Regions from separate parts of the Paenibacillus sp. FSL H8-0168 genome, predicted to be linked through region 1. Evidence: riboswitches for the same ligand, from Rfam matches in the RefSeq annotation. Region 1 holds a riboswitch; each other region holds the start of a gene.

Evidence for each region. Region 1 has a riboswitch for thiamine pyrophosphate ahead of tenA (thiaminase II). Riboswitches for the same ligand answer to the same signal wherever they lie in the genome.
Region 2: it holds a riboswitch for thiamine pyrophosphate, as region 1 does, so the genes downstream of both, MHI21_RS02400 (ABC transporter substrate-binding protein) here and tenA (thiaminase II) in region 1, are expected to answer to the same signal.
Region 3: it holds a riboswitch for thiamine pyrophosphate, as region 1 does, so the genes downstream of both, thiC (phosphomethylpyrimidine synthase ThiC) here and tenA (thiaminase II) in region 1, are expected to answer to the same signal.
Region 4: it holds a riboswitch for thiamine pyrophosphate, as region 1 does, so the genes downstream of both, MHI21_RS04865 (ECF transporter S component) here and tenA (thiaminase II) in region 1, are expected to answer to the same signal.

The regions. Positions count from the first base shown of each region.
Region 1 is NZ_CP151948.1:4,488,152-4,496,040, forward strand. It holds gene MHI21_RS19765 (NAD-dependent malic enzyme) at 218-1,939, shown strand; TPP riboswitch at 2,032-2,134, shown strand; gene tenA (thiaminase II) at 2,272-2,961, shown strand; gene thiM (hydroxyethylthiazole kinase) at 3,036-3,878, shown strand; gene thiD (bifunctional hydroxymethylpyrimidine kinase/phosphomethylpyrimidine kinase) at 3,875-4,705, shown strand; gene thiE (thiamine phosphate synthase) at 4,702-5,415, shown strand; gene MHI21_RS19790 (aspartyl-phosphate phosphatase Spo0E family protein) at 5,360-5,527, opposite strand; gene MHI21_RS19795 (helix-turn-helix transcriptional regulator) at 5,826-7,244, opposite strand; gene MHI21_RS19800 (LacI family DNA-binding transcriptional regulator) at 7,403-7,889, opposite strand, start outside.
Region 2 is NZ_CP151948.1:520,360-528,248, reverse strand. It holds gene MHI21_RS02425 (SMP-30/gluconolactonase/LRE family protein) at 1-536, opposite strand, end outside; gene MHI21_RS02420 (NAD(P)-dependent alcohol dehydrogenase) at 568-1,581, opposite strand; gene MHI21_RS02415 (EAL domain-containing protein) at 1,979-3,040, opposite strand; gene MHI21_RS02410 (bifunctional 2',3'-cyclic-nucleotide 2'-phosphodiesterase/3'-nucleotidase) at 3,316-5,418, opposite strand; gene MHI21_RS02405 (pyridoxamine 5'-phosphate oxidase family protein) at 5,639-6,073, opposite strand; TPP riboswitch at 6,344-6,453, shown strand; gene MHI21_RS02400 (ABC transporter substrate-binding protein) at 6,645-7,688, shown strand; gene MHI21_RS02395 (hypothetical protein) at 7,696-7,878, opposite strand.
Region 3 is NZ_CP151948.1:865,998-873,886, reverse strand. It holds gene acnA (aconitate hydratase AcnA) at 1-2,035, shown strand, start outside; gene MHI21_RS03995 (YitT family protein) at 2,380-3,216, opposite strand; gene MHI21_RS03990 (hypothetical protein) at 3,723-3,875, shown strand; gene thiC (phosphomethylpyrimidine synthase ThiC) at 3,997-5,841, opposite strand; TPP riboswitch at 6,028-6,140, opposite strand; gene MHI21_RS03980 (IclR family transcriptional regulator) at 6,296-7,039, opposite strand; gene MHI21_RS03975 (alpha/beta hydrolase) at 7,338-7,889, shown strand, end outside.
Region 4 is NZ_CP151948.1:1,059,309-1,067,197, reverse strand. It holds gene MHI21_RS04890 (MetQ/NlpA family ABC transporter substrate-binding protein) at 1-253, opposite strand, end outside; gene MHI21_RS04885 (methionine ABC transporter permease) at 531-1,202, opposite strand; gene MHI21_RS04880 (ATP-binding cassette domain-containing protein) at 1,195-1,920, opposite strand; gene MHI21_RS04875 (energy-coupling factor transporter transmembrane component T) at 2,060-2,851, opposite strand; gene MHI21_RS04870 (ABC transporter ATP-binding protein) at 2,826-4,277, opposite strand; gene MHI21_RS04865 (ECF transporter S component) at 4,277-4,873, opposite strand; TPP riboswitch at 5,122-5,233, opposite strand; gene MHI21_RS04860 (TatD family hydrolase) at 5,277-6,074, opposite strand; gene MHI21_RS04855 (polynucleotide kinase-phosphatase) at 6,095-7,889, opposite strand, start outside.

The sequences.
Region 1 (7,889 bases):
AGCACTTAGACCTGATTCATTAGAACCAAAGTCATCAGGAATGGTTAGCGAGTCTATATTGAAAGTTAGTTCTTTTATATCGTTAGAAAGAAACAAATATGGTTATTTTGTCATAGATAAATGCAAGAATAAAACATATTTGCACGTCCATACTATGGACAACATGTCATCTTTCGTTATGAATAGTTATGAAAATGAAGAGAAGGAAGGTCTTTCTATGGAAGCATTTTATGTCAATCGCGATGGGTCATTATCTACTCCATTACGGGGAAAGGATGTGTTGGCAAATCCCCTTTTGAACAAAGGTGTCGCTTTTACAGAAGAAGAACGCAAGGAGCTGGGTTTGGAAGGAATCCTTCCTCCAACCGTCCTTTCATTGGAGAAACAGAGCGTACGGGCATATCAGCAGTTTCTGGCACAACCCACCATGCTGCGAAAAAATGCTTCTCTCAACGACCTTCACAACCGAAATGTCGTACTCTACTACCGGCTGCTAACCGATCATTTGAGTGAAATGCTGCCCGTAGTCTACACGCCGACCGTAGGAACCGCGATTCAAGAATATAGTCACGAGTACAACCGCCCTGGAGGCATATATTTGTCGATAGATAACCCGAATGGCATTGGACAAGCATTCTATAATTCCGGTTTGAGCGGCCATGATGTGGATCTGATCGTCGTGACAGATTCCGAAAGTATTTTAGGGATTGGTGACTGGGGAGTCGGGGGGATTAACATTGCTATCGGCAAGCTTGCAGTGTATACGGCTGCGGCAGGCATTCATCCCGGGCGGGTGCTGCCAATTGTACTAGATGTAGGTACAAATAATGAAAAGCTGCTGAATGATCCACTGTACATCGGAAACCGCCATAAACGGGTTCGCGGAGAAGCCTATAACCAGTTTATTGATACTTTTATCAGCAAAACGTTAGCGCAATTCCCAAAGGCGCTTTTACATTGGGAAGACGTGGGCAGCGTAAATGCACGCCATATTATAGGAAAATACGGTCAAAGCATACTCACCTTCAACGATGATATACAAGGTACAGGAGCGGTGACCTTGGCTGCGATTCTTTCGGCGGTGGGTGTCACCAAGACTCCGCTGCGTGAACAAAAAATACTTGTTTTCGGCCCAGGGGCAGCAGGAATCGGTAATGCTGATCAAATTCGGGGTGCTATGATCGAGGACGGCCTTTCCGCAGAAGATTCCTTCAAGTCCTTTTGGGCCTTTGATTATCGCGGGCTGTTAATGGAAGATATGGAAGACGTATTGGAATATCAGAAACCGTATGTGCGCAAAAAGGATGAAGTCAGCTCATGGACCCGGTCGGGTGACGGCAAAATACCACTGCTAGAGGTCATCCGTCAGGTGAAGCCTACGATATTGATTGGAACTTCCGGTGTAGCAGGTGCCTTTTCTGAAGAGATCATCAAGGAGATGGCAAAACATGTAGAACGCCCGATCATTATGCCCATGTCCAATCCTACAAACCTTGCAGAAGCAGTACCCGAGGATTTGATCCGGTGGACCGATGGCAAAGCACTGATTGCAACCGGAAGTCCTTTTGAGCCCGTCACCTATAACGGTACGAAATTTGAGATTGGACAGGCGAACAATGCCTTTGTTTTTCCGGGACTGGGTCTGGGTGCGATTGTGGTTAAAGCCAAAAGGATTACCCCTGCGATGTTTACAGCGGCAGCAGTTGCTGTTGCCAATGGTGTAGATTCGAATACGCCTGGCGGTGCGCTACTCCCTCATATCCGAAAATTACGCGAAGTTTCGTACGCTGTTGCGATTGCGGTTGCAAAAGCCGCGATACAGGATCAGGTAGCTCAGGCGCACATTTCAGATGTGGAACAAGCTATACGAGATGCAATGTGGAAACCGGAATATGCCAAGGTCAAAGCTGTGGAAAGTGTAATTCATCACCCTCACTAAGCTCAAAACACCTAACTAGAGGAAATTTCATATTTTGCACACTATGTTTGACATAGCGTATGAACGTATGTACAGTAATAGTCAAAAGAATAGAAGTCCACTAGGGGAGCCGCTATGGCTGAGACAAGAACGTATCTTGGACCCTTTGAACCTGATCTAGTTCGTACTAGCGTAGGAAAGTGGAGCCTTCGTATATAAGGTTTCAAGCGTTTTTTGCGTATTGGGCCTATTGTTGAAGCCGCTCCCATTTTTCCGGGGCGGCTTTTTAGCGTTGTTCCGGAATTATATTCTTACAGGACTTCTTGCTCTTCAATTTGATGGAGGTGGGGAAATTGAGTTTTACACAAGAACTCCGTCGGCAGGCGGACGGCATTTTTCAAGCGATTTTTGAGCACCCCTTTGTGAGAGGTATTGCTGAAGGAAGTTTGACAAGGGGACAGCTGATTCACTATGTAAAACAGGACTTTGAATATTTGAACGCCTACATGCGGATATACGGCATCGCAATCTCCAAATGCACCAATCGGGAGGATATGGCTGTATTAAATGAACAAATCTCTTTTATTCTCCACAGCGAGGTTCATCCGCATCAAAATTTCTGTGCTGTCGCAGGGGTGACCTATGAAGAGTTGCAGGGATATCCGCTCGCTCCGTCGGCTCATCACTATATCCGTCACATGCTGACGGTTGCGCATGAGGGTAGCCTGGGCGAGATCTTGGCTGTGCTGCTGCCATGTATGTGGACGTATGCCGAGATTGGTCGCAGGCTGCTGGATGAAGTAAAGCCGGATGAGTCTCATCCGTTCTATGAATGGATTGGCTTCTATGGAGACCAGCTTGATGATACAACACTCAAGTTCCGAGAACGTGTAGATGCTTGGGCGAAAGACGCAACGGCTGCTGAGCGGGAGCGGATGATTGAGCATTTTATACTGAGCTGCCAGCTGGAATATAAGTTCTGGGATATGGCTTATAAGCAGGAAGAATGGCCGGTCCAGATGCAGGCAGCGGTCTTGGAATAGTCAGCCTGGCGATTCGATGCGTGAAGTACGGTTAATGCCCTGTTGAACCACCAACTATAGAGAGGATAATCATTATGAGTACATGGAAAAAAAGTTATTCGGATCTCCTGACGAAGGTACAAAACAGCAAACCCCTCGTTCACAATATGACCAATGTGGTAGTCACCAACTTTACGGCCAACGGTCTGTATGCATTGGGCGCCTCCCCGGTGATGGCCTATGCACCTGAGGAAGTAGCAGATATGGCAAAAATAGCAGGCGCCGTCGTGTTAAACATCGGTACACTGAACCGCGAACTGGTGGATGCCATGATCATTGCTGGACAATCGGCGAATGCACACGGTGTTCCGGTGCTGCTAGATCCGGTCGGTGCGGGAGCAACGAGCTTTAGAACTGAATCGGCACTGCGAATCCTGAGTGAAGTCAAAATCTCATTGGTGCGGGGCAATGCAGCCGAAGTCGCACATCTTGTTGGAGAAGCGCGTGAGATTAAAGGCGTAGATGCCGGTGACAGTGCTGACAGCGACCATGTCGATCTGGCAATTCGGGCTGCTCGAACGCTCAATACGATGGTTGTCATTACTGGAAAAGAGGACGTCATCACCGATGGGGCCGAAGCACGAATGATTAGCGGCGGAGACGCGCTCCTCACGAAGGTAACCGGAGCAGGCTGTCTGCTGACCTCTGTGTTAGGTGCCTTTGCAGCTGTTGAACCCAACCTGCTGCTCGCAGGTACAGCAGGTTTGGCATTTTACGGTGCAGCAGCTTCTCGAGCCGCAGCACGTACCGCAGAGCTGGGGCCCGGCAGCTTCCAGATTGCCTTTCTCGACGAGCTGGCCAAACTGCATACAGGTTCACTAGAGGGGCATGTCTCGATCCATGAAGCCGGAACAACAGCAGCAGGTGGTGCGCGATGACAGACGTTCGTGTACCCAGAGCGCTGACGATTGCTGGTTCGGACAGTGGCGGCGGGGCTGGAATTCAAGCTGATCTCAAAACCTTTCAAGAACTTGGCGTGTACGGCATGTCGGCTATTACAGCCGTTACCGTACAGAATACCTTAGGAGTCCACGGCGTATATCCGCTACCAGAGGAAGCAACAGCAGAACAGATCGAAGCCGTAGGATTAGACCTTGGAGTGGATGCCCTGAAGACTGGTATGCTGTTTAATGCCGGCATCATCCGTCTTGTGAGCGAGCAGATCCGAAAGTTCGGCTGGAAAAAGGTCGTCGTCGATCCCGTGATGATTGCCAAGGGAGGCGCTGAACTGCTGCAACTGGAAGCGGTGCAGGCTTTGAAGGACGACCTGCTCCCCTTGGCACTGGTCGTTACACCGAATATCCCGGAGGCGGAAGCCCTGACAGGGATAAGTATCCATACGATGGAGGATCGCCGCGAGGCTGCGAGACATATTAGCAGTATGGGACCAAAATTCGTTGTGATCAAGGGTGGCCACGCTGACGAGAGCGAGAGCAGCGGACAAATTGTTGACCTGCTTTTTGACGGAACCGCCTTTATAGAGCTGAGCGGCAAGCGAGTACGGACTGTCCATACACACGGAACAGGGTGCACTTTCTCGGCAGCGATTACCGCGGAATTAGGGAAAGGGATGTCTGTACCGGAGGCTATCTCGAATGGTAAAGCCTTCATCCAGGCGGCGATTGAGGATACGTTGTCTCTGGGACAGGGACACGGCCCAACCAATCATTGGGCCTACCGACGTCGTCAGGAGATGCTTCTATGAGCGGCAGAATATTGTCAGAGGTGGTGCGCCGCCATCTACAGATATACCTGGTGCTTGGAAGCGTGAATTGCCTCGCGGAACCAGGCTGGGTCGTGCAGGAGGCTCTGGCTGGCGGGGCAACCATGGTCCAGTTCCGAGAAAAGGGTCTCGGCGCGTTAACGGGCGTTCCTATGTTCGAACTCGCGCGCCAGCTACAGGAACTGTGCCGTCACGCTGGTGTCCCCTTCATCATCAATGACAATGTGGAGTTGGCTCTTGAACTGGACGCCGACGGTGTTCACATCGGTCAGGACGATGAATCCGCCGATTCCGTCCGCGAGCGAATCGGAAATCGAATTTTAGGCGTCTCCGCCCATACCATTGAGGAAGCACGTCGAGCCATCCTGCAAGGTGCTGATTATCTCGGCGTCGGGCCCATCTATCCCACCATCTCGAAAGATGATGCCCATGCCGTACAGGGACCGGCAATTTTATATGAGATGCGTAAAGCGGGAATTGATGTGCCGATTGTTGGAATCGGAGGTATTACAGTGGACCGTGTTAAGGAAGTCGCACGTGCAGGTGCAGATGGTGTAGCGGTGATTTCAGCCGTGACACAGACAGAGCAGGTTAGAGGTGCGGTCAAGGAATTAAAGAAAAATATGGTCTCATTTCTCAATGATCCGATCTACATGTTTGATATTGATTCAACAGATCATCCAGCTTTTTAGATTGTTCTATTACTTTGGGATGTGTTAAAAATCCATACTTTTTCTGGACCTGGTACAGTTTCTTCCTAGCCCTTTCGACACAAAGTAAAGTCACACTTTGATTCATCAGCATGATCCCTCCTATATGTCATATTTTATAACAAAAAGACGTTTTTTGGATTTTCAAATGATGCGCCTAACAAAAAAAGAACATCACAAAAGTTTGCATAAACAGCAAAGCCCCAAAATCCACGTAAAAAAGCCTCCGTCCCCCCGAATAAAGCGGGACCGAGGCTCTTTTTCATAAAAAGATTCAATGAATATTAGAACATACAACCTAACCGTTTTAAGCACCTCCAATTTGTACTTGAGGCGTTATTCTTTGATTTTGGTTATGCGACTGAACAGGCATTGATAAAATAAACAAGAAGCTAGCTGCGCTGACCAGCAGAATCATTTTTTTCAACATTGTCTAACCACACCTTTTCTAATAGTTTGAAATACTCTTCCCTTGTTTCGGGAAGCGCATGTGCTTGGAAATGTGCAAAAAGTCCCGTACAGTTTATAAAATAAGTCTCATTATTTAGTATGTGGGCTTTTACCAATGCATATATTAAGTGTTTAAAGCCATCATTGAACATTCCCCGTCTTAAATAGTAATAAGCCAGTTCATAACCAAACCATGCAAAATAATCCGGCATCACTTGTTGGGTGTACATATCAGTAGATTGTGATAGCAGAGCAAAAGAATTAATCTCCACTTCAAAACGTGAAAGGACATCATTGATATCTATTGCATATCGGTTAGCAGCTATCATAACGTTCAGCAACTTGGATAGCTTTTCATTCTCGGTAGTGATTGATGTGGATGCAATATATTCAACATAATGAGGAAGCACATTCGTATCTCCAGATAGGAGTTTATTTACATAAGTATTACCTTCTGCCCAATGCTTGAACAAGTTGACCCAGTGTTGAGTTTTCTGGTCTGTCTCGATCACCCAATCTAAATCTGCGTAGGCATTTGTAAATTGTAATGCTTGCTGATAATCGCCTTGGGCTTCACAGACACTCGCACACAGTAAATCAGCATAGGTAATGTACACAAACATCGGGCGACTCAGCCTCTTTTCAGACTCCTCCCACTCTCGCTTTTTCTGTTGATGTTTCAAAGAATATTGGATCTCCGCTTTGGCTCTCATTTTTCGAGCAGTTGCATCGAGCTTGTCCCATTCACGCAGAGAACGATACACATTCGCCAAATCTTTTAACGCATCGAGTTGATCTATTTCATTCAGACGTTCGACAAAGGGTTCAAATCGTGTAGCCGCCTTGAGATTTCGGATCTGATTGTTACCCACCTGAATGGTAAACAGACGATACTGACAGATAGCCAAACGTTCAGAATGCTGGTACTTCTCGCCTTCCGCAATCCCTTCGTAGAGCAACAATGCAGCATTGTGCCGACCTTGTGCGAATAATTTTTCTGCTGCATCAAATAACTTTGGGGAATATAGAAGGTTGTCCATAATATGTCCCACTACAAGCTGGATAGCATCCAACTTGTCCAGTTCCGCACAGCGAAACAACAACGGCTCAATTCGCCTCCAATCCGGGGAACGCTCAATGATGTAGTTATCTATGTATAGTTCGTAAAAAAAACCTTCTGGTAGTCCCATAGCCCAAGTGATTCGATCAAGCTGATGTATAGCAACAGGACGATGCTTGGCAATCCAATTATTAAGTGTTCTTTGATGAACACCTGAATGTTCGGCAAATTGTGCCAGCGTCAAATTGTTTTCCCCTAAATAATCCTCTAACTTCGTCAAAATCGTAGGTGTATGTCCCAAGTCATAACCACCCTTCATACAAAAAATCCAAATTTTATACTTTCACCTCAAATTATTCACCATGTTTTAACATGTGTCAACATTTTTCTTCCATTATTCCTACTATATAAACTTGAATATGGAAATTAATAACCACTAACATGAAGTCCCTTTTGGAATCAGGTGGTCGCTCGCTCTACTAATTTGAATTCCAGATGATGTATCGTTTCATCCAGCCCTTCGAGGGCATTTCGAATCATAATGAACGCATTCTCAGCTTGCTTGTCTATCGGGTAATGAATCGTTGTCAAATCAAGCAAATGCGATATTTCGGTGTTATCAAAGCCTACTACTGCAAAATCGCTTGGCACAGAAACACCGAGTCTCCGTGCTTCAGTCAAAAGACCTGCTGCCAAATAATCGGTAGAACAGGCAAAGGCGTCCGGCCTGTCAGTTTGTGCTCGTTCTGCCCACCAATGAGCTATTTGTTCACCAGCTGCTATTGAATTTAAATCATAAAAATGCGGGAAGGCCTCAGCATCCAAATCATATTTTTCACAAAAGTCATGATAAGCTCGAATGCGTTCTTTTGTATTCAATCCCCGCATGCTGCCGAACACATTCACAATTTTCCGATATCCTCGAGCGTACAAATGTTCCAATGCC
Region 2 (7,889 bases), 1.8 Mb from region 1:
TCCAGCTCGTTGGCCAAATAGATCGGTGTGCCGTCGACTTGATTGGCCAACACCGTCACGTTTCCGGAAGGATCTACCGACAGCAACCCCTTCTTAACATCCGTAACGATCAAATTTCCACTTGCATCAAACATAAGTCCATTGGGCGTTCCTTGGGTATCTGCATATAGCTGGGCCTTTTGCGGATTGCCCTTAGTATCAAAGGCAACCTTATAAATTTTCCCGTCGGAGTCTCCCGTATATAAATTTCCTACCTTGTCAAAGGTGATAAATTCCGGAAACTTAGGGGCATCTGTAACAAGCTCTGCGGAGCTGAGTTTGTTGTTTTGTTGCCATGGACCCGCTTGTTCAAATGAGGGGGCCGAAGGTGCAAACCATTTTGCAGGCTGGACAGGGGAAGGGATGAGCATAAAAATAACCACTCCCAGAAGGATTACCGCCAGCAGCGATAATCCGGTTCTGCGTACCCATTTACGCGGTTTCTTATTCTTTCTTCCTTGAGAATCTTTGACAGATAAATCAGGTTTACTGGGCATTAGATTGCCTCCTATGTGATGTGAATAATATTTATATTTGAACGACGATTTTACCGAAATACTGTTTTCCTTCAGCCAAAAGTGCAAAGGCTTCGCCGATTCGGCTGAGCGGGAATACCCGGTCAATGACAGGATGTAAACGATGGCGGGAAATGGCACGATTCATATTTTCGAAATGTTCCCGGTTACCGACTTGGCTGCCGCGAATCGTCGCAGCCTTCTGCAAAATGCTGGTGACATCGAACTCAGGAATAGTCAAGCCCGATAAGAAGCCGACCATGTTCACAGTCCCTCCGGTACGAAGTGCATTGATGGATTGCGCCATTGTTGCCGCTCCCCCTACATCCAGGACCTGGTCGACTCCGCCGTCTGTCAGCTCCAGAGCCACCTTATCCCACTCGGGAACTTCCGAATAGTTGATTGTCTGCCATGCGCCGAGATCCTTTGCCCGTTCCAGCTTGTCATTGCTGCTCGATGTGATAATTACCCTTGCTCCCGCCATCAGAGAGAATTGAAGCCCAAAGATGGAAACACCGCCTGTTCCTTGCAAGAGCACCGTATCCCCCGCTCGCAGCCCACCGGATTCCATCAGCATGCTCCATGCGGTTAATGCCGCAATCGGCAAGGTGGAAGCCTCCTCCCAAGAAAGGTGATCCGGAATGGCCACGACCCCTTCTTCATGCAGAACGATATATTCAGACGCCACTCCACTGAGCGGGCCTCCCAGACTGTCCTTTAAGACCTCCGCTCTCGTGCTCCCGCCAATGAATTTCTGTTGTAAATTTGCCGCTACCCTTTGTCCAATCTGAAATTTTGTCACCCCTTCGCCCACAGCTACAATTTCACCCGCTCCATCAGATAACGGAATGAAGGGAAATTGAATGCCGATTGGCATTACTCCGTTAATGATTACCAAATCCCGGTAATTCAGAGACGCTGCCCTTATGCGGATCAGAACTTCCAACCGTCCTGGCACCGGTATGTCAAGTTCCGTCAAGGTTAACTCTTCAAAGCCAAAACCATTTTTCAGTTGCACTGCTTTCATTTTGGTTGTCCTCCCTGTAATGTTAAACTTTTTACCTAGTATGGATACAGTGTATTACATAAGAAACACTGTTTCCTATGTAATACACTGTATCCAATTGTCTTCAAAACGTCAATCTTTACTTTAAAAATAAAAATGGTCGTAAACTGTTCCAGGCTTTTAACGTTCCTTACCAAGTAAATTCGAGACTGGGTGGCTTCGCTTGTCCAGAACTTGCTCAGGTGGGCAAGCATGACCAAAAAACGCGAGTTGCAAAGGTGAGATAACCTCTGCAACTCGCGTTTTTTTACATTAATGGTGATATAAGCACTGTCCAATAGAATTGGAATTTGCTTATGCCACAGCCTTATTTAAGCTCCAATTTTTATAAACTACGTCTACTTAAAATTGTTCCTGACTATATTACGCTACTAAGTATAAAATTAGAGGGCGGACCGGGCTCCGGCTTGCCAAACAAATAACCCTGAGCCAGTGATACACCTGCTTCACGGCAAAATTCAAAATCCTCCATCTGCTCTACGCCTTCAGCCAACACTTGGCCTCCAAAACGAAAAGCCGATTCTACAATCCCTGTAATTTGCCGCTTCTGATCACTGTTACTATGACAGCCGTCAATTATACTGCGGTCAATTTTAACATAATCCGGCTGAAGGCAATTCATAAGCTCTGTCGTAGAATAACCTGCCCCCACATCGTCCAGGGCTACCGAAACTCCTCGATTGCGATATTGATCAAAGATATGATGCAAAAAATTAAGGTCGTCTATTTCTTCCGTTTCTACGACCTCAAATACAAAATCCTTCGTATTCATGGATAACTGATCAATCGTCTCAAAGGTGTGATTCAAGCAATAAGCCGGATTATAAATGGTCGAAGGGAGAAAGTTAATAAAACGTTTAATTCCCGCCGGAAGGCATGTTGCACTTTTTTCAATAGCGGAAATACGAGCCGAGCGATCCAGATGAGCATGCAAACCAGCTTCACGGGCGATTTCAAACAGTCGGAAAGGCTGAAAAGGTCTCTCCGCATGTGACGGACGCAGTAAAAATTCAAACCCGATAATATCCAGCTTATGGTCAACAATAGGTTGCATATGGCTGGAAAAACTTTGATCCTTAATGATATTCACGATATCCGGATGTTGCAGTCTGGCTTGCAATTGACTAAATAAAAGCCAGTCCTCATATCCTTCGACATGATGCAAGCCGGTCACCACAATTTGCATATGGTTCAAGTATTCCTGCGGCAGACGAGCCAGTCCGTTAACCAGCTGTTCCAGCTCTGAACGGCTGTCATAGCGAAACTCTATGCCACCCTCACGCTCATGTTCCTGCTTCATTTGTTCCGATAGCATACCCAAACCATCTAATGCTGGAGTAAGCGACACCCTGGAATGCCTAATTCTGAGAAATCCTTGATCCTTAATAGGTAATATGATGCTGCAATTGCTGCATGTCATAATGGTCCTCCTCGGAACAATTTTCCGGTTTTTTCACCATTATATCACAAATAACTAGAACAAAAGTACTATATAACTACGTGTTTTTACAAAAAACTAGCTTATTCTTAACGACAACTTAGGACTTAAGTATATATTCGACAAAAACAGAAAACTTTTTGCACTCATGATAAATTCGGGGGCTGTTGTTTTTGACATTAAAAAAAGCAGCAAATCTCTTGGTTAAAGAGACTTGCTGCTTCACTCTGATATTGATTAAAAACTAAAGTTCGAAGTTATTTGGACGCCTTTGGCTTCGTTGTTTTAGCTGGTTTAACAGTCGCGGGTTTGGTCGTTTTAACAGCAGGCTTTGCTGTTGCTTTCGCGGGAGCCACAGCTTCCTTTACAGGAGTCGTTGCTGCACTAGGCTTAGCGCCAGCTTTTAAGCTGTATTTGGCAAAGCCGTCTGCCGCGCTGCTCAAGAATGAAATTTGTTGATTTCCTGCCAGCACGTCTTTGGCATCAGGAGAGGACTCGAAAGTAACCTTTGCCTGACCAAAAGGAGCAATAGACCAATTGCCATCCGCCGATGGATTAATCGTTCCGTTCGTACGGATATAGTCAACAATGACCTGGCGACTTTCATCCGGTGCTGCCATCACAATTCGTTTGCCATCTGGGTTGGCCAGTTTGGATGAGGAAGCACGATAGTTATTGGTGGCCACGATAAATTTCTGTGCAGGATCTATCGCTTTTCCATTGTATTGCAGATCCTTGATACGATGAGCTGAAGAATCAATAATAGTTCCCTTGGCATCATATCGTGCAGGCTGAGTTACATCAATCTGGTAATTCACACCGTCAATGACATCAAAATTGTAGGTTGGGAAATCTTTGTTGATCAGCGATTGCTCCTCAGTTTGCTTTGGATCAATGCGGTTGAACTGACCCGCAGACCACTCCAGCCATTCCTGAATTTCAGCACCGGTCACTTCTACAGCATGAACCGTGTTCGGATACACATACAGGTCGGACACATTTTTAATCGCTACCGTACCTTCAGGAATGTTGGTGTAATACTCGGCTCCGTTTCGACCGCCGGCCTTGAATGGAGCGCCTGCCGACAATACGGGAAGTTTTTCGTATTCAGTTCCTTTAAGATGGTTTTGAACATACCATTTCTGTGCATTCGTCACAATTTGAATAGAGGGGTCGTCCTGCACTAATGCAAAATAGCTGGTAATCGGTGCAGTCGTTGTTCCAACAGGTTGACGAATATAATCCAGCGTTCCTTGATGCTCTTCTTTAATCGCATCAACCAGTTTAAAATCAGGAATAAACTGCGTAGCCTGATTGGTGGTACTCACAACCGGACGCACTTGAGACTGAGAGTTGGTTACGTTCCACTCACGGTTTTTCTTTTCCAGGCTCAGATCAATAATGCCCAGATCCTTGCCCCATGAAGAAGCTTCTACTGCTGGTACGCCATTAATGGTTCCTTTATCCAGATCTACCCCGCTCATATCTTTAAAATCTGGACCTGGGAAAGATTTGTGAGCATGCCCAAACAGAATCGCGTTAATTCCGTCCACCTTGCTCAAATATTTAACGGCATTCTCCATCATTGGCGTTTGCGGCACATCTTCATAGCCTGTATGTGCAAGCACGACAATAATGTCAGCCCCTTCTGTTTTCATTTGAGGAATAAACTTTTTGGCTGTTTCCACAATATCCTTTGTAACGACCTTATCCTTTAAATTGGCTTCATCCCACTGCATAATTTGAGGTGTGACCAAGCCGATGACACCCACTCTGAGTGTATGCTCTTCGCCCTTCTCATCCATTACTGTTTTATCAAGAATCTGATAAGGGGTAAAATAATTTTTAGTAGCTTGGCCCTCTTTATCAACATAAACGTTCGCATTTACATAAGGAAAATCAGCTCCCTTGAGCGACTTCTCCAGAAAGTCGAGACCGTAGTTGAATTCATGGTTGCCCACTGTAGCTGCATCATAGCCCATCAAATTCATCATCTTGTAGACCGGATGGACACCGCCTTCTTTCTCAAAGGTTTTGTTTCTGGCCATATAATCGCCTAATGGGTTGCCCTGCAGCAAATCACCGTTATCGAACAGCATACTGTTTCTTGTTTCACTACGTGCCTTCTGGATCAAACTGGCTGTACTAACCAAGCCATATTCGTTGGTTTCTTTGTCCGAATAGTAATCATAGTTCATCAGCGACGCATGAATATCCGTTGTTTCCATGATCCGCAAATTCACCGTAGCGCTATCGCGAGAATCGCTAGCTGCCCAGGATGGAGCGGCCGAAAACACCAGCATGCTACAAGCTACAACGGCTGCTGTAAACCCTTTAAACCAATTTTTACGAAATAACAAAATATACCCCTCCTCATTAAGGTGTATGCCTCATATACATACTTTTGCACATATATGTAAGCCTTGAACCCACCATTTCTATTTTAATCCAACGCCACGCAAAAGAGTAGTCATTTACTTAAATTATTTATGAAAAAATAATTAATTTTCTCAAAAATAAAAAACCAGCAAACCTCCTAAAAAACTCGGAGATTCACTGGTTTATCCATTTATATTCTCATTATTTATTCCACACTTGGCGCTCCGTTTGCTGACCCACATACTCAATGCGAGTCGGATTCACGTCCAGAATGACATAATCGGGATCATCCGGTCCGGAAAACCATTCCTTCAAGGAATCGTTCCACACTTGTTTGCGGAGCCCCTCATCAGCTGTAATCTGGACAGTAGCCTCCACTTCTACGACTTCCTTTGTACCGCCAACTTCATAACCCAGCAGCAGATAAGCATTCGGATTATCCTTTAGCTCATCCACTTTATGCGTTTTGCGATCTGTCGCCAGATGAATGTTCATTCCATCGTTAAAAAGGGCCATATAGCGTACTTTCGGTTTGCCACCCTCTACCGTACCTAACGAGCAAAATTTGTTGTTATCCAAAGCCTTCACAATGGCTTGTTCTAGTTGGCTGCGATCCAATGTTTCCGTTTTACCCACAGTACAACAACTCCTTTTCACGAATTAGAATTCTCTACGGCCATGCCATTGGGCACCAGCCCATCTGAACCTACCTGCGCAGCTGTTCTGAAAATAACATGACCCGATCAGATCGGATTGATGCATGCTCATTTTCAGATCAAAGCTCACAGTAAAAGTGTACCCTGTCGTTCGGCAAATGAACCGTCATCTCTTCCTCCATGCTGGACAGACCCGCATTCAAGGCATATAATCGTCGTAGTAAACCCGAATAAATGAACCCATTAAACCATACAATGCCAGGGGTGCTGGAATCGGCCGGCTGAGAGTGTGTCCCAAGACACTGACCCTTACAACCTGATCTGGGTAATGCCAGCGTAGGAATGCTTAAGCAAGATGTGCCTTTTTTACATAGGACCATCCCTTACTTTGGTATATACAAGCGCAAGCGTCCCGGAACCTCGGGGCGCTTTTTTGTTGAAGATTAAGTTGTTGGAAAGATCGCGTCCGACAGATGTTATTTTTATGAAAATGGGGAACCTAAGCTGTCTGATTGGACGGATAACGGGTAATTAAAGGAGAGAACACAACGATGAAGCGCATGAAAATGTTAAGCCTGGGACTGATCAGTCTGTGGCTCATGGCCCTGACCCTGACCGCTTGCGGTGGAAGTCCCTCCACATCCCAAGAAGCGGCTCCCGCTACCAACACTCAAACGTCTACTCCGGCAGAGGAGCTCAAAGATGTTAAAGTCGTGCTCGACTGGACACCCAATACGAATCATACGGGACTCTATGTTGCCAAGGACAAAGGATTTTACGAAAAAGCGGGTTTGAATGTTCAAATTATTCAACCTGGTTCAGGCGGAGCCGATCAAATGGTTGCCTCTAATGCTGCACCTTTTGGTATCAGCTACCAAGAAGGCATCACACAGGCTCGTACGCAAGGCGTGCCGCTTGTATCCATCGCTGCAGTGATTCAGCATAATACCTCAGGCTTCGCAGCCCCGGTAGATCGCGGAATTAAGAGCCCGAAAGATTTTGAAGGTAAAAAATACGGCGGTTGGGGCTCTCCCGTAGAAGAAGCGGTCATGAAATCCATCATGGATTCAGACAAAGGCGATGTGAGCAAAGTGAAGATCGTCAACATGGGCAATGCAGACTATTTTACAGCCGTGAAGCGGGATATCGACTTTGCCTGGATTTTCTACGCATGGACCGGAATTGAGGCCCAGCTTCGAGGTGAGCCATTGGATATGCTGTATGTAAAAGATTATTCCAAAAGCCTCGATTACTATACACCTGTAATTGTGAGCAACGAACAGACAATAAAAAATGATCCAGAACTGGTCAAAGCGTTCATGGACGCTACCGCACAAGGCTATGAATACACTATCGCCCATCCAGAAGAAGCCGCGCACATCTTAGGCAAAGCTGTACCGGAGCTGGATAAAAAACTGGTACTTGCCAGCCAAAAATGGCTAAGCCCGCGTTATCAAGACGATGCCGCGCAATGGGGTGTGCAAAAAGCGGAGGTATGGCAAAACTATTCGGACTGGATGTACGAACGCAAGCTGCTCAGCAAGCCTTTGGAAGTGGATAAAGCCTTCACAAACGACTTCTTGCCCAAGCGCTGATCATTTGTTAAAACGCAAAATAAGACCGAACTAAAGAAGTGAACGAAGCGCCACTACGCAGTCGGATGGTGCCTCCCATCGCTGTTGTACCCAGATTTCTTTTATGAATATCCAGAAGTTGAAATCTGGGTACAAAGGCGAATGTTAACGCTTGTACAGCACCATTCCGCCCACTTCGTTCTCGTTCCACTTGGTTTATTC
Region 3 (7,889 bases), 2.2 Mb from region 1:
CTGGGGTGTCGGCGGGATCGAGGCAGAGGCGGGTATGCTGGGGCAGCCGCTGTATTTTGTCACTCCCGATGTGATTGGCTTCAAACTGACAGGTAGCCTGTCGGAAGGCTCCACCGCCACCGATCTGGCGCTCACTGTTACACAAATGCTGCGTAAAAAAGGCGTAGTCGGCAAATTCGTGGAATTTTACGGGCCTGGTCTGGCTAACATCAGTTTGGCTGACCGTGCGACAGTTGCCAACATGGCACCGGAATACGGCGCAACGATTGGCTTCTTCCCAGTCGATGCGGAAACGCTGGCCTACCTGCGCAGCACCGGACGTTCCGATGAGCAAGTAAGCCTCGTAGAGGAATATTACAAAGCCCAAGGCATGTTCCGCACATCCGATACACCGGACCCTGTGTTCAGTGATACCATTGAGCTGGATCTGGCTTCGGTTGTACCGAGTCTCGCCGGACCCAAACGTCCGCAGGACCGTGTTGAGCTTAGCCGCATGAAAGAAACGTTCGAAGGCATTATCCGTACCCCGGTGGACAAGGGCGGCTATGGACTGAGCGATGAAAAAATCGCACAGAAGATTCCGCTGACCCATCCGGACGGCTCCACCAGCGAGTTGGGTACAGGAGCAGTCGTTATTGCGGCTATCACAAGCTGCACGAATACATCCAATCCAAGCGTTATGCTCGGTGCGGGCTTGCTGGCCAAAAAAGCAGTGCAGCGTGGGCTCAAAAAGCCAGGCTATGTTAAAACAAGCTTGACACCGGGCTCCCTCGTCGTGACGGAATACCTGCAAAAAGCCGGATTAATCGGACCGCTCGAAGCCCTCGGCTTCCATGTAGCAGGCTACGGCTGCGCAACCTGTATCGGTAACTCCGGCCCACTTCCTGACGAAGTGAGTCAAGCCATCACAGACAATGATTTGACGGTTAGCGCAGTTATTTCTGGCAACCGGAACTTTGAAGGCCGTGTGCATGCACAGGTCAAAGCCAACTATCTCGGCTCACCGCCACTGGTTGTCGCTTATGCGCTGGCAGGCACGGTGAACATTGATTTGGTGAATGATCCTCTCGGTTACGATCAGGACAATCAGCCTGTCTACCTGAAAGATATCTGGCCCACTTCCGAGGAGATCAAGGAAGCCATCAGCCTGTCTCTCAGCCCGGATATGTTCCGTCGTAAATATGAGAATGTATTTACTGCTAACGAAAAATGGAACTCCATTCCGGTTCCTGAAGGCGAACTATATGAATGGGATGAAAAATCAACTTATATTCAAAATCCACCATTCTTTGAAAAACTTCAGGATGGCGTGCAGGATATCAAGGAAATCCGTAATGCCCGTGTGCTTGCCCTGTTGAATGATTCGGTCACAACGGACCATATCTCACCAGCAGGCAACATTGCCCCTTCAAGCCCGGCAGGACTGTACTTGAAGGAACATGGCGTGGAACGCAAGGACTTCAACTCCTACGGCTCCCGTCGCGGTAACCACGAGGTCATGATGCGCGGTACATTCGCCAACATCCGTATCCGCAACAATGTGGCTCCAGGTACTGAAGGCGGCGTGACCAAATACTTGCCAACGGATGAGGAAATGTCCATCTATGATGCATCCATGAAATATCAGGCAGCCGATCAGAACCTGATCGTCATTGCTGGTAAGGAATACGGCACAGGCAGCTCTCGTGACTGGGCGGCCAAAGGTACGCTTCTGCTGGGCGTTAAGGCTGTCATTGCCGAAAGCTTCGAGCGGATTCACCGCAGTAACCTGGTCGGCATGGGTGTACTGCCTCTGCAATTCCAGGAGGGCTATGGCTGGTCCAGCCTGGGCCTGAACGGTCGTGAAACGTTTGACATTCTTGGCATCGACAATGACGTGAAGCCTGGTCAAGAGCTTACAGTGGTGGCTAAACGCGAGGATGGCACAAAGTTCGAATTCCCGGTAATTGCCCGTCTAGACAGCACCGTCGATATCGACTACTACCACAACGGTGGTATTCTGCAAACCGTATTGCGTCAGATGATCGAAAGCTAAGTTTATGAACTTCATATGTAAAGAACCCCCGTTTTGCAGATAAAGCTGCAATCGGGGGTATTTTTTTATTTATACAAACCGAACTTAAGAGTTACCTATAGCGCCACTGCGCAGTCGGATGGTGCTTCCCATCGCCACCGCCCCCGGATTTCTTGAATAAGCCCCTAATCCAGGGTAGAAATCCGGGGACAAAAGCGACCGCTTCGCTTGTACAGCACCATTCCGCCTACTCCGTTTTGATATTCATTTTTCAAGTTCATCTTATTTATATAAAACAAAAAAAGTCGATCCCTCAGGACCGACTTCTAGCCACGTTCTCTTATAACCTTACCTTCGCACGCGAGCTACTTCGAAATATCCAGAAAGCCCTCTCCAAACACGTCCCGCACGTCATGAATGGTAATGAATGCTGCTGTGTCGATGGCTTTCACTATCTTTTTAAGCGCTGACACCTCTTGTTTACTAATGACGATATACAGCACTTCTTTTGGATTTTTAGTGTAATATCCGTGGCCTGACAGGACGGTAACTCCACGATCCATTTTTGTGATAACCATCTCGGCAATTTTATCTTGGTGCTCCGAAATGATCATGACCGCTTTTTTCGGGTTCAGTCCTTCGATCATGAAGTCCATCACCTTTGTACCAACGTACAAAATAACGATAGTTAGCATCAATTTTTCCGGACCAATAATAAAATAGGAAGAGAATGCGACAATCAAATCAAAAAACAGCAAGCCATAGCTGATATTCCAATCCAGATACTTGTTGGCAATCCGGGCTAAAATGACCGTTCCCGCCGTAGTGCCACCTACCCGTACGATTAAGCCAATGCCGACCCCCACCAAAACTCCGGCAAATACAGCATTAATCGTCGGCTCATGCGAATCAATCCGCCAGTTGACCGTTAAATGTAAAAACAGCGAGTTAAAAGCGACCGCAATTATAGTGTACAGGGTCGTTCTCTTGTCCAAAAATTTATATCCGACAATCAACAGCAAGCCATTGATCACCAGATTGACGATCGAGGGAGACCACTGAAACAGGTAGTACAAAATGATCGTAACCCCTGTAACGCCCCCCTCGCCAAACTCATTCGGGATCACAAACAGATTAACAGCTAGCGCGAAAAAAAACGCACCCAGAATAATAAATGCGATATCTGCAATACTTTTTTTCATATATGCTCTAATCCTTTCTATAACATTTCAAAGGATGAATCGCCAGATGGATTGGCTGACTCTTGTTGCCAAAATACGCTGACAACCAGTTCATGGTATCTACTACCAAACATAAAGTCAATACAACTTTGACACTTTAATTCGCCACCAGACTGCCTCAATCCTGACTTGGATTCCGCAAAATTCTCCTTTTACAAGGTTATTCGACAAAAAAACACAATCCCGACTACTAAACTAAGAAAACGGGCCTCTAGCCCTTGTTTTAGACCTAGGCACATTTTCCTCTAAAACGACCATCCTCCTAATCGACATTTTGGACACATATGACCATCTTCCTGTTTTATGTCAAAAGCGTTTTACTTTGAAAAAATGTGGGTATAATGATTGAAACATTACCAAGCAACCTACATAGCATTACGACATCAAGTACATACAAATAGTCCTATACAGACGTTCTAAGCAACTCAATCTGAATTTGACAATATGGAATTGGAGGAATGACCTACATGAATACAATGAACTTAACCGTCCACACCCTGATGCCCTTTCACCACCAATACCAACGTGCCAACGCGGTGAGTATGCAGAAGAAAGAAGATAGCTCGGAAAAGAAGCTCAGCTTTCAGGACATTTTAAATGAAAAAATGGGTAAAAAATAAGGCGCCGTTTATCCGGTTGCATGATCCGCTTTACATAAGCTAAAAAGCCGTAGTTTCCTACATCGACTGTAGAGAACCACGGCTTTTTTAATTCATTTGTTCCTAAACTCACACGTTCGTCTTACTGACCTCCATCCCGATACTGCTCTGCCTTCTCACGCATCCCGGCAGCTACTGCTTCTTGAGTGTTCAGCCCCTTATCCGCTGCATAGGCGCGAATGTCCTGCGTGATGCGCATACTACAAAATTTGGGACCACACATCGAGCAAAAATGTGCTTCCTTGGCGCCCTCTGCCGGTAGCGTTTCATCATGGTAAGACAAGGCCCGCTCGGGATCAAGCGACAGATTGAACTGATCCCGCCACCGGAACTCAAAGCGTGCCTTGGACAAAGCATCATCCCGCTGCTGCGCCCGTGGATGACCCTTCGCCAGATCGGCAGCATGTGCCGCAATTTTGTAGGTAATGACACCCTCGCGGACATCATCCTTATTGGGCAGACCCAAATGCTCCTTAGGCGTAACATAGCACAGCATGGACGTCCCGAACCAACCGATCATCGCCGCCCCGATGGCTGAAGTAATATGATCATATCCGGGGGCAATATCCGTCGTGAGCGGTCCCAAGGTATAGAAAGGAGCTTCCTTACAAATCTCCATTTGTAAATCCACATTCTCTTTGATTTTATGCATAGGGACATGTCCTGGCCCTTCAATCATAACCTGAACATCGTGCTTCCATGCGATTTGCGTTAGCTCGCCCAACGTTTCTAGCTCTGCAAACTGTGCTTCATCATTCGCATCATAGATACTACCTGGACGTAGACCATCCCCGAGAGAAAAGGCCACATCATAGGCTTTCATAATTTCGCAGATTTCTTCAAAATGCGTATACAAAAAATTCTCCTGATGGTGCGCAAGGCACCAGGCTGCCATGATCGACCCGCCCCGGGATACAATTCCCGTCATTCTATTCGCCGTCATCGGTATATATCGCAGCAATACACCCGCATGAATTGTAAAATAGTCCACTCCCTGCTCCGCTTGCTCAATCAGCGTATCGCGATACAGCTCCCACGTCAGCGCTTCTGCTTCGCCGTTCACCTTTTCAAGTGCCTGATACAGCGGTACAGTCCCAATCGGTACAGGAGAATTCCGAATGATCCATTCACGTGTTGTATGGATATTACGGCCTGTGGACAGGTCCATAACCGTATCGGAGCCCCAACGCACAGCCCAGGTCATTTTTTCCACTTCCTCCTCGATGGAGGAGGTAACCGCAGAATTACCAATGTTCGCATTGATCTTCACGTGAAAATGACGCCCAATGACCATTGGCTCACTTTCCGGGTGATTGATATTCGAAGGCAAAATGGCTCGTCCAGCCGCCAATTCCTGCCGTACAAACTCAGGCTCGACCCCTTCGCGGATCGCCGCAAATTCCATTTCGGGCGTAATGATCCCTCGCCGTGCATAATGCATTTGCGTCACTGTACGCCCTTGCGAAGCACGAAGCGGACGGTTGGTCACGCCGGGAAATTCCACTGTCTCCCGTTTGGAGCCAGGTTTCAGTCCATTATCCTCCGGCTTGACGGCGCGTCCCTCGTAAGCCTCCACATCGCCCCGTTCCAGTGCCCAAGCTCGCCGTAATGGAGGCAGGCCCTGACGGATATCGACCTGATAGGCTTGGTCGGTCATGGGACCGCTTGTATCATATACACGCAATGGCTCATGATGCTCCGTGCCCTGCGGCGTATGTGTAGGATGAAGAGCAATTTCGCGCTCTGGCACGGCAATGTCCGGCCGTGAGCCTTGACTATATACCTTACGGCTCCCTGGAAAGGGCGTTACCCCACTGGCTTGCTCCCTGTTTGTCTTCTCTACCTCAACTTCTTTTGTTCCTACCAATCTTACTTCTGCTGATTTCAATTCTGTTCCTTTTGTTCCTTCTGCTTCTGTCGGCTTCATTGTCCATTCCTCCCGTTTCGATGAAATGACACACCGATCCGGAACCATTCCCAGGGTGGCGCTGATCTATGCAAAAAAGCCGGTTCCCCAGGGAACCGGCTAATCTAACGAGACAGCTATCCAGACAGTACGCATATGGAGTAATCCATTCCAATGCGCCACTGAAGACAGCAGCCGCGTATACATTTCAATGGCCGATTACTTCCCTACGCTGGTATGATCCAGATCAGGTGCAAAGGGTCCGGAATCTTGCACGATTCCATCTCAGCCCGGCATTACAGGCTCCCCCAGTAACTGTGATACTTCTATTCACATGAGGCGGATATAACAGACATCCCGCCTTCCTTACCAGACTACTTCAAATTTATGGCTTTGGCAACCCTTTTAGGTTCCCTTTACCAAGGAGACGTTCCCCATCAAATCACTCTGCTTGCTTCAACTGTGTTCATTCTTGTTACGGGAGCATAAGCCCCATTTCCTTCGCCGCTTCGATCAAAATCGGAGCAAAGTCATGTAGCGTCTCGGGTGCAAGTCGACTGACCGGGCCAGATACAGATAAAGCCGCAGTGACCTGTCCCTTCCGGTTCACAATTGGCGCTGCCACAGCAGCAGCCCCTGGTTCCCGTTCTTCATAGCTGGTCGCATAGCCTTTCTCGCGAATGTCCTGCAGCTGGGCTTTATAGACCTCCGGGTCTACTGAGGGCGGCCATTCATCCCCGCTTAGCAGGGCTTCCAGCTCCTGCGGCGGCATAAAGGCCGCCAGCACCTTGCTGGAGGCCCCTACAGCCAGCGGCATACGCGCACCTACAGGCGCGACCCTGCGGATCGCCTGATTGCTCTGCACGGCTTGTATGCGAATACGCATGCTGCCGTCCCGTAAGTACAAGCTGACCGTCTCACCCAGACGGTCACGTAGTCCTTCCATTGCAGGTTGTAACAGCACCGCCGGCTCGTCACTTTGGGACAAATGCGTGGATAGCTCCCAAATGCGGAAGCCCAGTCGATATTTTTCCGTTTCGGCATTCCGAACGACAAAGCCCCGATCCTCCAACGTAGTCAGCAGCCGATGAACCGTGCTTTTATGTAGACCAATTTTGGAGGCAATCTCCGTCAGGCCAAGATCCGAATTTGCGGTAAAACACAGCAGTATATCAAGTGCACGCTCTACAGCGCGAACGGTTAATTTACGGTCTTCCATCGTGAACCGCTCCTCTTGTATCCATATTCGTTTCACACTATGAAACATGGTTACATAAATTATATAGAATAGTCGCGGCTACTGTAAACCGATGTTTTTGTGACAACCATATTACAGAACGAGAACAAACATCGACAATTCTTTGCATCATTTTTACTTTTCCGGTTCAGGCGTTGACTTTGGATAATCCCCATCATACGATAATAGGTATCTATACGGACCTACACTACTATTTTCAAGTGGAATTATACCTAAATTCTATGAAACGAAGATCAATTTTATATAAGGAGGCTCTTACATGATTTCGACATCCCAGCGCAACGCTCAGCTACAGACCGCTGTTCAGGAGCCGTCCACCCCACTCTTTAATCCCCGTCTGCTGCGGTTCAAGCACGTTGTGATTGCTCTGCTGCTGTCGGTCGTCTTTTTTCTGTTGTTTTGTTTTATTGCCTTGCATGCTTACATCGCATGGGTACTTACGAATCCCACCGTTGCACCACTGTACTCTAATCCGATGCAGGCCAAAAACATGCCTTATGAGGAAGTCAGCTTCCCTGCCAAGGATGGTAGCCGCATCGTACAAGGCTGGTATATCCCGGCGGATCAATCGCGGAAAACGATTATTTTCAGTCATGGCTATGGGGCTAACCGCGAAGAAAGCTGGATTCCCATGTATGATCTGGCGCATTATGCCCACAGTTTGAACTTTAATGTGGTCATGTTCGATTATGGATTTGCGTCACAAAACAGCAAAGCAGTCGCAACCGGAGGCAAAGCAGAATCCCAACAGCTCCTCGGAGCAATTCAGCTTGCGAAGCAACGCGGCTCGTCGGAGATTATCGTATGGGGC
Region 4 (7,889 bases), 2.4 Mb from region 1:
TGTCTGAAAGCACGACGATTTCCAGATTGACTCCGTCCTGTTTAAGCAGCGGCTTCACGATATCCAGCACATCTGTCATCGGTGGGATTAGCGTTGCTACTTTCAGGGTCACTTCTTTTTGGGAATTTGCTTCTTTAGACTGTGTTTCTGGAGCAGCCTGCTTTTGACCACCGCATCCAGCAACCAGTAGTATAACGACAGCAAATAGTGTAAGTAATTTCAAGTTCGTTTTCATGTTGTTTTTCCGACTCATTTGATGAGGAACCTCCAAGTAAATTGTGATTAGGAAGATAAAAAATGAGTTACAGTGGGAGCCGCAGCCGCTTCACGTGCAGATTGTTCTTCTGATCGCTGTTGAAATGGGATTCTCTCTGATTTGTAACACAATTTATAGGTTAGAATCCCGTTTCAAAGGCGAACGCTGACGCTTCTCCAGAACAATTCTGCCCGCTCCGCTTTTGAGGTACTGTAAAGTCATTTTTATTTCCCATAGTGAGTTGTGCAAGTATAGTGAAAGTTACAATTCCACCTTACCGCTTGTCGATCCGGCGGGATATGGTGCTTCCGGTGAACTGGATCGTTTGTACGAAAATAATCATGACAACGATGGTGAACGCCATCAAGCCTGTTTCAAAACGCTGGTAACCGTAGCGGATGGCAAAATCACCTACCCCGCCGCCGCCCACAATGCCCATCACCGTGGAGTAGGAGATGAAGCTAATGGTGGACGTGGTCAAACCCAGTACAAGCCCGGAACGAGCCTCCACGTACAGAAATTTAAAAATAAGCTGGAGGGTGGATGCCCCCATAGAAGTAGCGGCTTCAATTACACCTTTGGGCACCTCGAGCAATGATTGCTCCACCAGCCTCGAATAATAGGCGATGGCCACCACTGACAAGGGAACCGTTGCAGCCATCGTGCCCAGCGCCGTCCCTACGACCAGACGTGTAAATGGAATCATAAACACGACGAGCAGCAAAAATGGGAATGAGCGGATAACATTGACCACACTATTCAATAGGGTGAACAGCAGTCGATTTTCATATTTTTGCCCTTTACCACACAAATACAAAATCGTTCCTGCCGGAAGCCCTAACAGTACAGCTGCTGCGATAGAAATCCCCACCATGATAAACGTCTCTCCGATGGCTTTCCATATCTCAGACTGATATTGCGCAATGATGCTCAGCATTTCATTCATCAGCTTCACCTGCTCCCGCTGTTGAATCTACCGCAGTGTCAGCTACACGCTGCGTTGAAAGCAGCTTCCCATCCCGCATTTCTGATACACGGGTACAAATATTGCGTACCACGTCCATATCGTGCGTTACGATTACAATGGTAACTCCCAGTTCCCGGTTGATCTCCCGTAACACGCCCAGAATATCCGCGGTCGTCTGCGGATCAAGCGCCGAGGTCGGCTCATCACACAGCAGCACCGCAGGTCGATTCGCCAGCGCTCTGGCTATCGCCACACGTTGCTTTTGGCCTCCGCTCAGTTGTGCCGGATACTGTTCTGCTTTATCAGCTAAACCGACGAATTGCAGGCATTCGCGCACACGTTCCGCTCTCTCTTTTTTCGCGACACCTGCCAGCTCCAACGACATTGCCACATTTCCACTGACCGTCCGATTGTGAACAAGATGATAATGCTGAAAAATCATCCCTATCGATCGCCGCGCTTCACGGAGACGTTTTTCCGGCATGCGAGTCAAATCTTCCCCGTTTACAACCACGTTTCCCTCATCCGGCCTTTCCAATACATTCATCAACCGGAGCAACGTAGACTTACCGGCACCGCTGGCACCTATGATACCGTGAATTTCCCCCTCCTCCACTTGAAGGGACACGGATTGAACCGCATGAAATTGGCCGCTTGAGGTGGTATAATGCTTGCTTACCTGATGCAGCGTAATCATGAAACTTGGCCTCCTGATGATCCATTTCTGCGGGAAAATGTAATAAGCCCGCCAGCCCGGGCGGGTCTGTACGAGCCGTCAATTCCCATTGCATTAATATACCACAGAGCAGAAAACGGGCAAAGCATTTTGACAACAATTAACGTACATCCCATACCCCTACATAAGGAAAGCGGATACCGAATCCCCAAGCCAGCGTAAGTATTACCACAAAACAGAAAATAAATAAAATATCTACAGCCGAATAGCCAATCGCATAATAATACGTGCGCTTGGTTTCATTAGCAAAACCCTTGGCTTCCATGGCAATAGCAATTCGCTGCGCACGCCGGATACTTTGAGCGAGCAGCGGAATCGCATATCTGCGGAGTGTGGCATACATATTCCATTTGGACACATGCTGATGTAAACCTCGAATACGGTGTGCTTGTCTCAATGCCTGGAATTCCTCCACCATCATGGGCATCAACCGCATGGCTGCCAAAAAGCTGTACGCATACTTCGGAGAGAGCCTCCATTGCTGCATCAGTGAATAAAAAAGGTCCACCGGACGAGTCGTTAAACCAAACAGCAACCCTACCGCAGCCATACTCAGCGCACGAAAGCCCAGATGCATGCCTCGGTAAAAACTTTCCTGCGTCACATGGATCAAGCCCCATGACCACCAGGTCGTCACCCCTTTGCCGAACATCATCATGCCCGTTGAAGTTGAAATAAACACCAATATAAAGGGAGAACCGTACAGCAGCAGCCTCTTCCATGGATGGCCTGACCAGACAAGCAGCAACAGCATAGAACACGCAACATTAAACATGACATTCGGATCATGAATGACTATAACGACCACAAACAGTATGGAAAACATAACGAGCTTTAAGCCCGGATTCACGCGATGCAGCCATGTTTTATGATGGGGAAAGGTCAGGTTCATACTGTAGTGCCCCTTTCTGAATCCGCCATATATCGGTACAATATCGACGAACAATTTCCGGGTCATGCGTGACCATCACAATGGCCGTGCCTGCCGCTCTCAACTGCTCCAACATATCCAGCATGACAAAGGTATTACGCGCATCCTGACCAAAAGTCGGCTCATCCAGCAGCAGCACTTCCGGCTCACGGATCATGGCCGTAGCAATACTCAACCGCCTTTTTTGGCCTAACGAAAGCTGATACGGATGACGCTCGTCCAGCCGCTCCAATCCGAACTGTACGAGCATCCGATCCACCCGCTCCCGGCACTGTTCAGCACTAAACAAGCTCTTGGGTAACGAATACTCTAGTTCCTTTCGTACGGTATGCGCTACGAATTGCAGCTCGGGATTTTGAAATGCGAACCCGATACGCTCTGCCAGTTGTTCTGTACTGCCTGCCTCAATTCCGCGCACGCTATAACGTCCCTGTGTGCGAAGTAAGCGCATCATGGAGAGCAGCAGCGAGCTTTTGCCAGCCCCGTTTTCACCGACCACGCCAATCCAGTCGCCAGGCTTCACCTGCGCATGCTCCACATAAATCACTGAACTTAAACCGCGGAGACCACTAAAATGTTCCAGCTCCAGCAAATCAATCCCCGCACCGTTCTGTTGTGTCACTGATTCACTCCAACGTGGCGAAGACGATTCATTCCATACTCCCGGGTACCACACGCCGTACTCAGACAATGCCTGCCGATGCACATGAAATACTTCTTCTGCCCTTCCATCCGCAATGATCTCCCCTTGAGCAGAAAGCACCACAATCCGATCCACATCATGGACGATTTCATTAATTTTATGCTCTACGATCACCAGCGTTTGGTCTACCGAAATGTTGCGAATGGTGTCCCAAACCTGTGTGGTGCCTTCCTCGTCCAACAAAGCCGTGGGCTCATCCAGAAAAAGCACTTCTGGCTCCATAGCCAGCACAGACGCAATCGCCAGACGCTGCTTCATTCCCTGTGACATGTTGCCAATGGGCATGTGTATATCATCCGTCGATAGACCAACCTGTATCAGCAGCTCGCGAATACGGGATTGCATCTGTTCCCGGGGAATCTGATTATTTTCCAACACAAAAGCCAGTTCCTCGTCTGCATATGACATACAGAACTGCGTATCAGGATCTTGAAATACAATACCTGAGACACTTGGGATTACAGCAGCATCGCATTTCATGGGCACTTCTATCGTGCGTGGAATCAGACCGCTTAACACTTGGAGCAGTGTTGATTTACCGCATCCACTCGGTCCCAGTAGCAGCAGCTTTTCCCCCTTGTGGACAGACAAAGACATATTGTGAAAAAGCAGCTCTTGCTCACCGGGGAATTTCAACCGTAGACGGGTGATCGAAGCCACCACATCTTCGGTTGCCCGGCTCATCAATCCAGCCCCTTATAATCTTGTTCCGTTGCAGGTCTCAAACTTCGTGTAACTCCGGTTACCTCCAATGCCTTAGCCAGATAGAACGCGAATACCCCGGCAATCACAATACTGCCAATCATCCGAAATCCAATATACAAAACATAGTTCCAGGTCGAAAGCTGATCAATATACCCGTAGCTGAAGTCTAAAATCAGAGAAGCGACAGCCGCCCCAGCCGCAGCTAGCGAAGCAACCCATAGGTTTGCGTTTCGATACAGAAAAGCCGCAAAAAACAGCTCCGCTCCCAAGCCTTGCAGCAGGCCATAGTACAAGGTGGACATGCCCCATTCGCTTCCCAAAAAAGCGCTGACCGTTGCCGCTGCCACCTCTGCCAAAATCGCAACACCCGGCTTGCGAATGATGAGATAAGCAAACGTGCCTGCCATAAACCACATGCCATACATCAGTTGCTCGGCGTGTAGACCAAATGGTTTCATCAAATCATAGGCAGGTCCCCATATTTTGTAGACCAACCCGAACACAACAGATATCACAATCGTGACCAAAATATCAGTCAGCTTCAACCCTTTGGACGCTCTTACAGCAGTATTCATTATTGCGTGCTCCCCTTTTTCCTTATAATTGGCCTCTTGGCCATAAAAAAAGCTTGTCTGGAGCTGAATCTCCAGGCAAGCTTTATGCGCAGTAAAAGGTGAAGCACCATACAAAACATCATTCGTCGATATGCCTTATATAACCAGTAGTCTAAGCTACTACACTGATACCAAGCCAAAGTCAGGGTCAAGGTAAAATGCTAGGACATACATTGAATCTATCGACAACCGCAAAACAAGCGGCATTCCTGTATAGTGTTCTTGGTTTCTCTACGCTGGCATTACCCAGATCAGATTTCACGGTCAGTGGCAAGGGCCACCCTCTCAGCCTGACTTTCTCAAGCTCCCGACAATGCTCTTTTAATTCACTATAATATATACCACATCTATGGCTTTGACAATCCTATAATCCGAAGAAACGTTTGGCTGTCTCCGTCGTCGCGATTTCGATCTCCATCATGCTTCGACCTGTACATTCGGCAACCGTAGCAGCAATATGAGCGAGATACACGGGCTCATTACGCCCTTCTTTGGGCTTCACGGGCAAATTACGCGGGGTCAAAAATGGAGCATCCGTTTCAATCATCAGACGGTCCAAGGGAATATCTCTGACCAGTTCACGCAGATGTTTGCCACGCCGTTCGTCGCAAATCCAGCCGGTGATCCCGATATACAGTCCCATTTCTACATACGTATGCAATTCCTGTTCAGTGCCAGTAAAACAATGCACTACCGCTTTATCGACAAGCCCTTGATACTCCCGAAGCATAGCGACAAGGTCCTCATGTGCATCTCGTTCATGCAGAAATAACGGCATATTCAGCTCACACGCCAGTTGGATTTGCTCCCCAAACCATCGACGCTGCACATCACGTGGCGAAAAATCACGGTTATAGTCCAATCCGCATTCCCCTATGGATACGACCTGCGGCTGACCCGCCAGCTGGCGGAGCTGCTGAATCGTGTCTGCGCTGCAGTCTTTGGCATCATGGGGATGCACGCCAGCTGTCGCATACAGCTTGCCCGGATAACGTGCTGCATACTGAGAAGCCTCCCGACTGCTGCGGACACTGGTCCCGGTAATAATCAGCGGTGAAATCCCTACAGCCGCGGCTCTCTCTACCACCTGTTCCCGATCTGCATGAAACGAACGGTGCATCAAGTTCACACCAATATCAATTAACGGTGTACCCCTTTCCATCTCAATCCCTCCTTCGCAAACTACAATCTCGGATCAATCGGCTCCGATTCCAGCGATAGCGCGGCAAGGACGCATTCATGAATACGATCTACCGTATCCTTGCGGACAAAACGTTCCACGCCTTCCATACCAAGCGCTCCTTCCATCAGGGCATGACGCTCCTTTTTGTTCGTTCGACGCTGCTTCAGACGCTTTAAATTCTCAGGGGCAAGATAATCCATACCGTAAATGATGTGCAAATACTTCCGGCCTCTCACCTTGATTGCAGGCTGAATCATCTTGTCCCGATTTTTCATCAAAAAGCGTTCCGGCTTGATCACAATCCCTTCATGACCATCCTCTGTCATCTCGTTCCACCAGCGAATGACCTCTTCCTCGCTTGCTTCGTCCGTGATGACACGATACTCTGTCTCCATAAACAGGGAAGACAGCCCAGCCAGCTCCCGGTTTTGCTCCATATGCCAAGTATGAGAATGGTCGAAAAAAGTCTTTCCGCTGTGTGCTAGCGTATGAAACGGTGCGATACGAATTTCATCCAGACCGTCCACATCCCAGCAATATTTTTGAAAAGCCTCTTGAAAGGTTACGGCATTCGCGTACTTCTGCTCCATTTCCTCCAACCAGTCTCCAACCTCTCGGCCTGCAACCTCTGCCTGCTTCAGCTTGTCTACCAGCTTACTGCGATCCAGCAGAGCTGCCTCCCCCACATGTGCATACTGTGCAGCAATCAGTTCCCGAGCCTTGAGATTCCACGGTACAATTTCCGCATCCAGCAACACAAAATCCGTCTGGTTCCGATCAAAATATCCAGCAGTCCGTAGATCCACATTCAGCTTCTCCAGCACTTGCTTCCCAAGGCTTTGTTCAAAGAAGGCTCTCCCACTCCGACTGTAGATCGTGCCCAATGTCGGGTACCCCACATATTGAACAGCAGCCTGTTCGTTTTTGAATAATAGTAGAATCGCTCGGCTACCCATATGTTTTTTCTCGGCCACCATCGTTTGTACTCCTTGCCCGCGATAATAAGCCAGCGCCTCACGTGGATGCTCCAGATATCCTTCCTCTGCAGACACCGCTGGAGCAGGACTCATGGTTGGTGGAATATACACCAGCTCCTCCATGGGTACAGTCACATGTGACACGGTATCTATAGCGGATTTGATCCATTCTCCTTGCACGCGCACTTCGCCATACGATTCCGTCAACACACTATAGCCGGCGATGAGCTTGCGTAAATTCGGCGGGGAAAACCGTTTTCTCTGCCACCGGACAAGTGGGCTATCGGGATCATTCGCATAATTCTCATGTGCCGGAACGCTGACAAATTCCTTTTCTGGATAACGATAAGCGGTCAGCATACCGCCAAATACCACACCCTGATCAATATTCACCGTCTGGTTCACAAGGGTAGGCTGCGGTCTCGGATCATGTCCCCATACTACTATTTCTCCTGATTCATGGTCTACGAACCAATCCTTACGGATCGGTTTTCCGTTCGCATCCTGCCCCTCCGTATCTCCATAGCGGCAATAATCAGAAATACGTGACGACTGTTTGCCAATAAAATGATCCTTAATCCCGGCATGAGCCACGACCACGTGTCGCAATCCATTTCTGCCAAAAATAAGATGAGAGGGTGCATGTAGCAGAAAATCCCTCAGCTCGCTTCTAAGCTGTTCCGCCGCTGCTTTGCCCGCTTTTTGTTCATACTGGGCCAGTTCCTCTGCAAATCGTTCATCCCCATGACTGAGAGTCACCTTTCTTCCATCGAGGTAACGGCCGATTTTCCAGCCATGATTACTGTCAATCATGTAC